DNA from 4 places in the Agarivorans albus genome. Region 3 is predicted to be linked to each of the others. Evidence: predicted binding sites of a transcription regulator. Region 3 holds the regulator's gene; each other region holds the start of a gene.
The links. The regulator LexA, encoded in region 3, represses DNA repair genes until DNA is damaged. The targets are predictions, from matches to a motif close to TACTGTATNNNNATACAGTA.

Region 1 (3,183 bases), 2.0 Mb from region 3:
ATTTTGGCTGATGCCGGCGATAGCGTGTTAGACACGACTATCTTCTTAAGTAGCTTTGGTGAATTAGGCGAATCTGAATTTGTGCCGATTTTGCCGGATCCGAGTAACCCTACTGATGAAAATGGTGCCTTTGTATTTGACCTACCCGAGGTACAAAGTGGTGAAACGATTTGGATCGACCCTGATGTAGCGGCCGGTTATGTCTACTCTACTGATGGTATGTTTGCTTCAGTTACCGCGCCTTCATTAGCTTCGGTGAATGACCCGGACGGTTACGTGATTGAGTTTTTGTTTGAAGGAGTATTGCAGCAAATTGCATTAGCAGCAGGAGAAACGTTTGAGTTTGGTATCAACTTTGACCCTGTAAGTACCTTCACCTTAAGCGGCATAAACTTAGATCTTGGCTTGGACCCTACCAGTCCGCTGGCATTTGTTACCGGTTTGTCTTTTGTCGAAACGGGCAGCTTCCAAGTGTCGCAGTTACCCGTTACGGTATTTGTGCCAGATAACAACAGCGTGCCAGAGTCGCCAACTTTATTTATGTTTGGTCTAGTTATGGCATTTTGGGCTGGACGAAAAAAACTCAGTGCTTATTATAAATAGTATTGTTTTTAAAAGCCTAAGTGAAAACTTAGGCTTTAATCTTTTTGGGGTGTCATGAAACATATACTGATAGTTGTTTGGTCGATTGCGGTGTTTTTTAGCAGCAGTGCATTGGCTGCTGACGATTCTGGTAAATTTGCTGCAAAAGGCGCCGCAAGAAAAAGCTGTAGTGACTTTACTCAAAGCGCTCAACAGAAAAATTCTGATTACTTACTTTATGGTGGTTGGTTAGAAGGTTACGTGACTTCTTACAATCAATTTCAGCCCTCAAACTATGATGTTGTGCCTTGGCAAACTACCGAGTTGTTGTTGGCATTACTGCAGCGTCATTGTAAAGCTAACCCCGATATTAAGTATTTAGATGCAGTAAATAGCTTAATTAAAACGGTGTTTCCAATTCGCTTAGAAAAAGAGAGCCCGTTAGTGCAGGTCTCTGTGGCCGATGCAAACTCTTATTATTATGTAGAGATTTTGCAGCGTGCAAAGCAGCGTTTAAAGTTTTTAGGGTATTACAATACCGCGGTTGATGGCTCAGTATTTACCCCATTGGATGTGGAAGTATTTGTTAAGTATCAAAAAGACATCGGCATTCCGCAAACGGGTATTCCCGATCAGTTTACCTTGTCTAATTTATTCCTTAAAAAGACTCAATAACACAACTCAATTGTTTACCAAACAGAGCCACTTTGCTTTAAGGAAAGTGGCTCTGTTACTTTGAATTTTTAGTAAAATATCGCATACTGTGTTTATATACAGTTTTGAGGCGATAGCTGTGGCAGATTTACAGCCAATACAACGTAAAATAATCCATGTAGATATGGACTGTTTTTACGCAGCTGTTGAAATGCGAGACCAGCCAGAGTTAGCCAACGTTCCCTTGGCTGTAGGCGGCATGCGCAGCGGTCGCGGGGTGTTGACTACTTGTAACTACCTTGCGCGTGAATATGGTGTTCGCTCAGCTATGCCAACCCATAAAGCCTTGCAGCTTTGTCCGCATTTAGTATTGGTGCCTCCACGCATGCAGGTTTACCAAGAAGTGAGTAAACAAGTACAAGGCATTTTTCATGAATACGCCGATGCTATAGAGCCGCTGTCTTTGGATGAAGCCTACCTAGATGTAAGTAATAGTGAGGCCTGCAAAGGCTCGGCCACACTCATCGCTGAACAAATCCGCCAAGATATCTTTGCTAAAACAGGTCTAACAGCTTCTGCTGGTGTGGCGCCTGTGAAGTTTTTAGCCAAAATCGCCTCGGATTTAAATAAACCCAATGGTGTATATGTTATTAAACCGCAGCAAGTCAGTGAGTTTATCGAGACCCTAGCGCTCGAAAAAATCTCAGGTGTTGGCAAGGTGAGCATTGAGAAACTGCATCATCAAGGTTTGTATACCGGCGGTGATGTACGCCGTGCAGATAAAGACAAGTTAAAGCAGCTATTTGGTAAGTTTGGCGAGATGTTGTGGCTGCGTTGTCAGGGGGTAGACGAGCGCGCTGTAAGCAACGACCGTAAGCGAAAATCGGTGGCAGTAGAGCGCACCTTTGCTAAAGATGAAGGTAACCAAGCTATTTTGGTAGAGCGTTTGTTAGCCTTGCTGCCTGAGCTTAAGCGGCGCAGTGAAAAGCACTTAAAGCAAGCCAAGATGAATAAGCTAGGGGTGAAGGTAAAATTTGCAGATTTTCAACAAACTACTAAAGAGCAACAGTGTCAGCATATTGATGAGTCGGCATTATTGGAGCTGTTTGAAGAGGCGCTTGCTAGAGGGAAGGGAAAGGCGGTGCGGCTAATTGGTTTGCATATTGGTTTGGCTTATGAGCAGCAAAACCAGTCACCACAACTGGTTTTGCCGTTTGATTCGTTAACTACTTAACCTGAACTCGGGATAAGGAAGTGACGATAGCTTTGCAACCAAGTACTTAATCTAGTGTCATGTTTCTGACTAGATAGTATTGCTTAGTTCAAGGCGAAGCTGCGCGTCAATAGCTAGCCTATTGCATGCAGCTTCAACACCGAAATAAGTAAAAATAGCCGCTAGAAACCAGTTTATTATCCCGAACTTAGGTTATTTAGTAAGGTCTCGGTCATAACTAAGTCGTTTAGCTGCATCTAAAGTTAGCATTTGCATAAACGCTCGCGTTTCAGCGTCGCTGCCTGAGGGCGTTCCTGATTGACTACCTGCACCAAAAACGTTTGAGGGTACGTTACGTTTAGCAAAGGCTTCTGCCCAAAGCGCTTGAATCTTTACTTCCGCTTCTAGTTTCTGAGCCAAGGCGTTATCCGCTTCAAGAATTACCCGTTTTTGATAGGCTTCTGCTTCTGCCAAGGTTCGTTTGGTTTCAGCTTCAATGCGGGCTTTTTCTAGGTCGATTTCAGCCGTTTCTTTAGATATCTCTGCCTGAGCCTTTAGTTTCTCTGCATTGGTGATAGCAAGCTGTTTGTCGGTTTGTGCTTCGGTGGTTTTTTGAATCTGCTCAACCTTTGCTTGAGCTTGACGCTCTGCGACTTCACGTTCACCACGAGCAATGGCGAGTAGTCGTTGCTCTTCCTCTTGAACTCGCTGCTCGCGAGCAATGGCTCGGTCAG
Region 2 (3,183 bases), 1.8 Mb from region 3:
CTAAAACCGACATTGCACCTATCCCAAATATATAATTACAAATTACTATACACAGGCTAGTGCCCAAGGTTAAGACTCTAAACACTTAATTTAGATAATTGACAAAGAAAATTGGAATAACGGCTTAAAATTAAACACTTTAAGCTCATTTTTTGGCTATACTGTCGTTATTAAACGACAGCATTTTTATCGTTTAGGAAGGTCTAAACCGAGGTGTAAATAGGCTTTATCACTGGCAATGCGCCCACGAGGAGTACGTTGCAAAAAGCCTTGTTGAATCAAGAAAGGTTCTAGTACATCTTCTATGGTTTCTTTATCTTCACCTATTGCAGCTGCCAGGTTGTCTAAACCCACAGGGCCACCAGCAAAAGTTTCGGTAATGGCTTTAAGTAACTTGGTATCCATGTAATCGAAGCCAGCACTGTCTACGCTTAGTAAATCGAGTGCTTGTGCAGCAACTTGTTGAGTGACTTTGCCATCAAATTTAACATCGGCATAATCACGAACTCGGCGTAATAAGCGATTTGCAATTCGAGGCGTTCCTCGAGAACGTTTAGCTACTTCCCACGCCCCTTCGCCATCTAAGTCTAAGTTGAGATAATGAGCACTTCGTTTAACGATATCGGATAAGTCTTTAGTATTGTAAAACTCTAGACGCTGTACAATGCCAAACCTGTCACGCAGAGGAGAGGTTAGCATTCCTGCTCGAGTGGTTGCACCAATCAAGGTAAAAGGCGGTAAGTCCAACTTAATCGAACGCGCTGCCGGTCCTTCGCCGATCATAATGTCCAGCTGATAATCTTCCATTGCTGGATATAGCACTTCTTCAACTACAGCACTTAAGCGGTGAATTTCGTCGATGAATAATACGTCGCCAGGCTCTAAGTTGGTTAAGAGCGCCGCTAAGTCACCGGCTTTTTCTAACACCGGGCCAGAGGTAGTTTTGATATTCACCTCTAACTCGTTAGCCACAATATTAGCCAAGGTGGTTTTACCTAAGCCAGGTGGGCCGAAAATGAGCAAATGATCTAAAGCATCGTCACGACGACGAGCAGCCTCAATAAAAATTTCTAACTGCTCTACAACCGCGTCTTGACCGGTGTAATCTTCAAGCTTTTTGGGTCTAATAGCTCGATCTACACTCTCTTCTTCAGTTACTGGTGTGGCTGCTACCAAACGGTCAGCTTCAATCATCAAAATTACCTTTGTTACAGTGCCGCTTTTAAGGCTTCTCTAATTAGCTCTTCACTACTCATTCCGCTGGTCCACACTTGTTTAACCAACTTATCGGCTTGATTACCTTTGTAACCCAAAGACTCTAGTGCAGCGATGGCTTCATCTCTTGGATCTACATTTGCTTGTAAAGGTAAATCGCCATGGCTACTTAGGCTATCACTAATTGGCGTTTCTGGAAGTTCTACATTCCAGTTTTTCAAGCGGTCTTTCATTTCTACCAATAAACGCTCAGCAGTTTTTTTACCAATACCCGGCACTTTCACTAGGCTCGATAGATCTTCATGTTTAACCGCAAACACAAACTGCTCACAACTTAAACCAGATAAAATAGCTAATGCTACTTTAGGGCCAATGCCATTTACTTTTATCAACTCTCTAAACAAAGAGCGTGAAGCTTTATCATGAAAGCCATAAAGCAGTTGAGCATCTTCTCGTACGATGAAGTGAGTCAACAAGCGTACCGACTCGCCCAGCTCAGGTAGCTGGTAAAAGCAATTCATAGGTAGTTGAATTTCGTAGCCTACTCCAGCCACATCAATTAAAACAAAGGGGGGGACTTTTTCTTCTAAGATACCTTTAATGGTAGCGATCACTGCATAAACTCCTAAACTAACTGCGCTTAGCTTAACTCAAAGACTGGATATATATCCAGTCTTTGAGTTAAAAGTTTACTTAGCACCAATTAAGCCCTGCTAGGTTCTCATCTTCAGTATTAGGCCTTATTCATGTTGCAGCGATTTGTGTTTATGCACCAAGTTCCAATCGGCTAATACCGCATAAGCTGCCGGAATAATAAATAACACCATCATAGTGGAAGCAATAATGCCAAATACTATCGACACCACAATTGGTTGCACAACTTGAGCTTGCAAGCTGGTTTCCAGCAATAAAGGCAACAAACCTGCAGCTGTAGTTAAAGAGGTTAAAAACACTGCCCTAAAGCGCTCTTTACTTGCATTCACTACTGCTTGATAAACATCGTCGCCCTCATCTAAATGATAACGGATATACTGCACCAGCAATATTGAATCGTTAGTCACAATACCCGCTAGGGAGATAAACCCGAGTATTGAGGGCATGCTTAGGTTGTGGCCCAATAAAAAATGCCCCCACAAAACCCCAATTAGGGCCATGGGAATCACCGTAAGCACCACTACCGGTTCTAAGTAACTTCTGAACTGAAAACTCAAAATAGCAAATACACCAAATATGCCAATAGCAAAGCTTTTGCTTAAAGAAGCCCCTACTTTAGCGCTCTCTTTAGCTTCACCTTCAAAATCTACCCGTAAGCCCGGGAACTGTTTTTGAAGCTCAGGCAAAAAGGTTTTTTGTACCAGTTGCATCACCTCGTTGGTGTTGGCAACTCGGGTATCAACATCTGCCATTACTGTCACGGTGCGCAAACTGTTAATTCGTTGAATGCGTACATAAGCGCGCTGATATTCAATGTTTGCAATAGACGATAACGGCACTTGCTGTCCATCGGCTAACACAATTGGAAAATTCGCTAAGGCTTGCAAGCTTCCGGACTGTTGCTTGTTAAGCCTTACGTCTATTTGCATATTTTCTGGGCCAATTTGAAACTCGTCGGCAATGACTCCTTGGTAAGAAGCGCGCAACTGCTCAGCAACCATTTGGCCATTAACCATAAATGACTCTGCACCACCTCGAAGAGAGATAACCACCTCTTCTTTGCCAGGTCGCATATCATCTAAGATGCTATTCACACCCTGAAACTTGCCCAAGTAAGCTTGTAGTTCAACAGAAGCGGACTTTAGTGTATCTAGATTTGAGTGCTGCAAACGAACTTCAATCGCCCGCCCTGCCGGCCCCATCGTCGGTTGAGTAAACGCCAACGCTAAAGGTAAAGCTTGCTCGCCAACTTGCTCGCGCCAAGCCGCGATAAAATCTTCGATATAACTATTGCGAACTTCTGCCGAGAGTAAA
Region 3 (3,183 bases):
TTAGCAAGCTATTACTTGTCTGCTTATGGCGGCGTTAAGTGCAAAGCCCCAAAGTCTCAAAAAACGTAGAGCTTGGGTAAATAAATTGCAGTATGTATCCATTCGCAAAATGGGCGGGTGCTTCAACAGGTTCGGTGTTCATACAGCCTGCTAAAGCGAGATGGTGGTGCCCAGGCATAGCCAATCGCATTCCAAAGGTTGGGTAGTTAGATCCTCCACAATTCGTCGTTGTAGGTTGGCTCAATCTATCAAATACGTGCGGTATTTGTAGTGCTTTCAAATAGTAGGTTTTACCTGCATACTGCGGTCAAAAGGGCAGTTTTTTGTTCAATGGTATTGTCCACTTAACAAAGCCATCTTGCATCGCCCGCAAGCGGGCTGGACAAATTTTCCGTGGTTCGTTTTGTGCTTTTCGCTTACGCTGGCACAAATCAAACCACTCCAAATTTGCCGCAAATGGCGGCGTTATGTGTATAAGTACAGGAGTTATATCAAAGTGAATGACGCAAATATCGAAATGGTCTTGGCTTCAATTATTAATAAATCTAAAAAAATAGAATACAACGATAATAATGGTGAAATATATATTCACTTGAATAACTTGGCAGTGGGGCAACGTGACTGCATCGTGACACTAGGTCAATTAAAAACGAGTATCGAATTATCATTAAAAAATTAGATTTGTTTGCCAAACACACATAACAAACAAATCAACGAATGGACTTAAAAAGCTTGGCTCAGCTCGTGGCTCGCTTTAATAGCCAAACTTTTTAAGCCCGTTATTTGGGCGTTATGAATCAGGTGGAAATGGATAAAGTAATTGTTTCAATTTATCTTTGGATAAAGAGGTACACGCATCCACTCAGGGTTTTGGGAGGCGTGTTTTTTGGTTTCGCATTATTAGCTGGGGTATTTTTGGATTGCGGGTAAAGAGATTGAGCCAGTAGCGTTCCTACTTGGTCTTTTATCATCGCTATTCCTCGCTAGTCCTTCGGTTGCTCAATACTTTGTACCAGACAGAAAAGCTGTACGTGACATGACTTTTGAAGAGGTACTTGATTTTATAACTACAACAGATGCGAAAGTTGACTGGAAAGGAATATCTACGGATTGGTCAAGTGAATATTTCCTAACTGAAGACCCACGCCTTAGGTTTAGAATGAACTATCTCGAAGATGGTTTACAAAATAGCAATTTTGTTGAGCCTTGGGCGAATTGTCATGCAGATACTAAAGCTCGAGGTTATTGGTGTGATTTGTATTATGACGGCTCTTTTATCGATAGGTTGATCTTAGTCGCTGTTGATGGTGGTCGTTCCTTACTTCCAGCTCCTGAAGCTGGAACACTTGAAGTTCTAAAATACAATTATTGTGTTGCTGAAATACACGATACATTGAACACTCTGACAAAGTACATGAAACGTTCAAAGCTAGCTGTACGAGATTCATAACAAGGCGTTAACACCAACTGTTCCATACTTTCGCTAATCCGAAACACCATTGAATAAGTCATCACCCAAACACGCTTTTGTCCAAAAGTGAGTTAGACTCTTTGTATCCTTCTTTTACCCTAACTTCTATCTATTTGTGAAGTACGTCCCTAAATATGGGGTGTAGTTTTAAAGTAGCGAAAAGAATTCCAAAGAAACTGAAACCTACAATAAGTCACTGATTTAGATAAATCCTTGCTTCATTGCTCATGCTGTATATACTAACAGTGTGCTGTATAAACTTACAGGTAGACTATGAAGCCCTTAACACCCCGTCAAACAGAAGTATTTGAATTAATTCGTCGTCATATTTCCGAAACGGGTATGCCGCCAACCCGTGCAGAGATCGCTAAAGAATTAGGCTTTCGTTCCGCTAATGCGGCAGAAGAGCACCTAAGAGCACTTGCTAAGAAAGGGGCTATTGAGATGATCCCTGGTGCTTCGCGTGGTATTCGCATTAGTGAAGAGTATTTGCCAGCCAGCGCTAATGAGCCAGTAGCCGAAGACTTAGAACCCGGTTTACCTTTAATTGGCCAAGTGGCTGCCGGCGAGCCTATTTTGGCGCAGGAGCATGTAGAATCGCACTATGCGGTAGATGCTAACTTGTTTAATCCTCATGCTGATTATTTACTGCGGGTGCAGGGAATGAGTATGAAAGACATCGGCATTATGGATGGTGACTTGTTAGCAGTGCACAAAACCAATGATGTTCATAATGGACAAGTAGTGGTGGCACGTTTAGAAGACGATGTTACAGTTAAGCGTTTTGAGCGCGACGGTAAAATGGTTTACTTGCACCCAGAGAATGAAGAGCTCTCAACTATTGAAGTTGATTTAGAATATCAAAGCATCGAAATCGAAGGCTTGGCGGTAGGTATTATTCGCACTGCCGATTGGATGTAAGCCCTATATAGCAATAAGTTCCGCCCTTTTTAAGCCCAAATCAGCCCGATTTGGGCTTTTGTCGTTAGCATCACATCTTTTGTGTTTATCCATAAAAATCTCAACAATATATTTACATTTCTTTAACTTAGGGGTTAATTTATAAGCAGTAGCTTGTATTTAGCTGTTGCTGTCTACTACTTTTGGGGTGGGGGATTTCCCTTTTTCTGCAGCTACTTTCCTAGTTTGGAGAGTTGTTGTCGTTGGCTACTAGCAAAGGAGAGCGCTGTGGGCCGATGGATTCAGCTAATAATGCTGACATTCTTTTCGTCGCAAGTATTTGCGCAAGAAATGTCATTCAACTTACGTCCGGGTGTTACCGCCATTAGTGAGCAGGTTTATGGCCTGCACATGACAATTTTTTATATTTGTTGTGCTATTGGGGTGCTGGTGTTTGGCGCCATGTTCTGGGCTATTTTTCATCATCGCAAATCTAAAGGGGCCAAGCCGGCTCAATTTCATGAAAGTACCAAAGTAGAAATTATTTGGACCATCGTTCCTTTCATTATATTGATAGGGATGGCGATTCCTGCCACTAAAACCCTGCTGGCCATGGAAGATCCTTCCGATGCCGATATCACGATTCAAGTAACAGGTTCCCAGTGGAAGTGGCATTACAAATACTTTGACCGTGAACTGGAATTCTACAGTGTGCTGGCATCTGATATGGATGAAGTTAACGGCAAGCTGGAAAAACGCAAAAACTACTTGCTTGAAGTAGACCGTCCGCTGGTATTGCCCATCGATAAAAA
Region 4 (3,183 bases), 1.9 Mb from region 3:
TCACTAACTTCGTCATCTTGGTAGCCTTTTTGCCGCAGTTTTTGCAACAGCTGCTGTTGGCTATAAGAACGTCTTGATAGCAAATCGATGGTGGTATGTAAGGCACTACGATTAGTCATAACAAAAAGGAGCCCTTAGGCTCCTTTATCTCGCTTATGCTTCTTGATCGACTGGCGCTTCAGCGGCAGGCTCTTGCTCTTCGAGCTCAACCTTATTTAACAGGTTATTACGAATCGTCATCTCAATTTCTTGAGCAACTTCTGGATGCTCTTTTAAGTAGGTAGAAGCATTTGCTTTACCTTGACCAATTTTATTGCCTTTGTAAGAGAACCAAGCACCGGCTTTATCAACCAGCTTCTCTTTAACACCTAGGTCAACCAGCTCACCGTAGCGGTTAAAGCCTTCACCATACATAATCTGGAATTCAGCCTGCTTAAACGGTGGTGCAATTTTGTTTTTAACCACTTTAACGCGAGTTTCGTTACCAACAACTTCATCGCCAGCTTTTACTGCGCCAATGCGGCGAATGTCTAAGCGAACCGAGGCGTAGAATTTAAGTGCGTTACCACCAGTAGTAGTTTCAGGGTTACCAAACATTACACCAATCTTCATACGAATTTGGTTAATGAAGATACACATACAGTTAGTTTGCTTGAGGGTACCAGTTAGCTTACGTAATGCTTGAGACATCAAACGCGCTTGCAGGCCAACGTGGCTATCGCCCATGTCACCTTCAATTTCTGCTTTTGGTGTTAAGGCTGCCACCGAGTCAATAACAATCATATCTACAGCGCCAGAGCGGGCTAACATATCGGTAATTTCTAGAGCTTGTTCACCAGTATCTGGTTGAGATACCAATAGGTTGTCTACGTCTACACCTAGCTTTTTTGCATAGATAGGGTCTAAGGCATGCTCGGCGTCAACGAACGCACATACTTTACCCACTTTTTGGGCTTGCGCGATAGCTTCTAAAGTAAGTGTGGTTTTACCAGAACTTTCAGGACCATAGATTTCAATCACACGGCCCATTGGCAAGCCACCCGCACCCAAAGCAATATCAATTGATAAAGAACCAGTAGAAATGGTTTCAATATCCATGGTACGGTTATCACCAAGCTTCATGATTGAGCCTTTACCAAATTGCTTCTCAATTTGGCCTAGGGCCGCAGCTAATGCCTTTTGTTTGTTCTGATCCATATCGCCCTCGTTAGGTGCTTTTAACTATCTTGTTGAACAGTAGTATACTGGGTATTCATACAGTATCAAGTTTATTCCATAAAATTCCTAAAAGAGTTTTGCCTAATTAGCTGGCAGCTTTTATCCTTGCAGCTTCGTTCAACTAAATAGCAATAATTCGATTACGCTGATGACTGAAACAAACCTAGAAAAACATACGCCAATGATGCGCCAGTACCTTAATTTAAAGGCGCAACACCCTGATATTCTGCTGTTCTATCGTATGGGCGATTTCTATGAGTTGTTTTATGAGGATGCAAAACGCGCATCTGAACTAATGGATATTTCGCTAACCAAACGTGGACAATCAGCCGGTACGCCGATTCCCATGGCAGGCATTCCCTATCACGCGGCCGAGAACTATCTTTCACGACTAGTACAATTAGGCGAGTCAGTCGCGATTTGTGAACAGATTGGCGATCCTGCTACCAGTAAGGGCCCCGTCGAACGCAAAGTAGTTAGAATCATCACCCCTGGTACAGTAAGTGATGAAGCGCTACTAGAGGAAAAGCAAGACAACTTACTAGTTAGCGTTGTGAATCAGCAGGAACAAATTGGTCTTGCTTATCTGGATATTGCCAGTGGTCGCTTCGTTATCAATCAGTTTAATGGTGAGGATCAACTTCAAGCCGAACTACAGAGACTAAACCCAGCCGAATTGCTCTACCCCGACGATTTTGAATTTTACCCAAGTTTGCAAAGCTACAAAGGCCTACGCCGACGCGGTGAGTGGGAGTTTGATTTAGCCACAGCAGAAAAAGTGCTAAACCAGCAATTTGGTACTCGTCATCTAGATGGTTTTGGCGTGAGTGAATATCCCCTCGCCCTGTCGGCAGCGGGTTGCTTATTGCAATATGTACAGGATACCCAGCGCACCGCATTGCCACATATCAATGCAATTATTATTGAAAGCCAAAGCCAGTTTATTCAGTTAGATGCAGCTAGTCGCAAAAACTTAGAGCTTACTCGAAACTTGGCCGGCACTTATGACAATACTCTCAGCGCCATTTTAGATCGCAGCGCCACCGCCATGGGTAGTCGTTTGCTCAACCGCTGGATCCATCAACCGTTGAGCAATCAGCAAGAAGTTGTCGCTCGCCAAGATTGTATTGCCGAGATCTTAAGTGCTGACCTCTATCCGCAACTTCAAAGCATTCTTAAATCCATAGGCGACATTGAGCGTATTTTGGCGCGTTTAGCCCTGCGCTCTGCTCGTCCTCGGGATCTTGCTCGCTTACGCAATGCTTTTGACCAACTACCCGAGCTGCAAAGTTATTTACTTAACTGCCAAGCGTTAGCCCCTTTAGCTAAAAACATCGGTGAGTTTCCAGAGACTCTAGCACTGCTACAAAATGCAATTATTGATAACCCTCCAGTACTTATTCGAGATGGTGGGGTTATTGCGCCAGGCTACAACCAAGAACTGGATGAGTGGCGTAACTTAAGTGACGGGGCTACTCAGTTTTTAAGTGACATAGAACAACGTGAGCGCGAACAAACTGGCATCGCTAATCTAAAAATTGGCTATAACAAAGTGCATGGTTTTTATATCGAAGTTAGCCGAGCCCATGCAGAACAAGTACCTGAGCACTATATTCGTCGCCAAACTTTAAAGAATATGGAGCGCTACATCATCCCCGAGCTTAAAGAGCACGAAGAAAAAGTGCTTTCTAGTCAAGGTAAAGCACTAGCCCTTGAAAAACAGTTATACGAGCAACTACTCGACCTGTTAATGCCAGAGCTAAACAAAATGCAACAAAGTGCTCAAGCCATTGCTCAACTAGATGTTTTAGCTTGTTTGGCAGAAAGAGCCGAAAGCCTAAACTACTCTCGCCCAAGCTTTGTGAAAAACTCAGGTATTAGTATCCAAGGCGGCCGTCACCCGGTTGTAGAGCATGTAAATGAAACACCATTTATTGCCAACCCAGTTCAGCTATACAAACAGCG

Region 1: dinB (DNA polymerase IV) is a predicted target of LexA. The motif match lies at 1,342-1,361, and genes of this name have one in related genera.
Region 2: ruvA (Holliday junction branch migration protein RuvA) is a predicted target of LexA. The motif match lies at 1,871-1,890, and genes of this name have one in related genera.
Region 4: recA (recombinase RecA) is a predicted target of LexA. The motif match lies at 1,243-1,262, and genes of this name have one in related genera.

The regions. Positions count from the first base shown of each region.
Region 1 is NZ_AP023032.1:3,201,063-3,204,245, reverse strand. It holds gene K5620_RS14475 (choice-of-anchor L domain-containing protein) at 1-603, shown strand, start outside; gene K5620_RS14470 (peptidoglycan-binding domain-containing protein) at 658-1,257, shown strand; gene dinB (DNA polymerase IV) at 1,376-2,470, shown strand; gene K5620_RS14460 (SPFH domain-containing protein) at 2,663-3,183, opposite strand, start outside.
Region 2 is NZ_AP023032.1:2,200,495-2,203,677, reverse strand. It holds gene ybgC (tol-pal system-associated acyl-CoA thioesterase) at 1-13, opposite strand, end outside; gene ruvB (Holliday junction branch migration DNA helicase RuvB) at 187-1,194, opposite strand; gene ruvA (Holliday junction branch migration protein RuvA) at 1,209-1,829, opposite strand; gene K5620_RS10110 (efflux RND transporter permease subunit) at 1,956-3,183, opposite strand, start outside.
Region 3 is NZ_AP023032.1:391,161-394,343, forward strand. It holds gene K5620_RS01810 (hypothetical protein) at 497-679, shown strand; gene K5620_RS01815 (hypothetical protein) at 1,037-1,450, shown strand; gene lexA (transcriptional repressor LexA) at 1,745-2,392, shown strand; gene coxB (cytochrome c oxidase subunit II) at 2,684-3,183, shown strand, end outside.
Region 4 is NZ_AP023032.1:3,249,250-3,252,432, forward strand. It holds gene K5620_RS14690 (regulatory protein RecX) at 1-119, opposite strand, end outside; gene recA (recombinase RecA) at 154-1,197, opposite strand; gene mutS (DNA mismatch repair protein MutS) at 1,367-3,183, shown strand, end outside.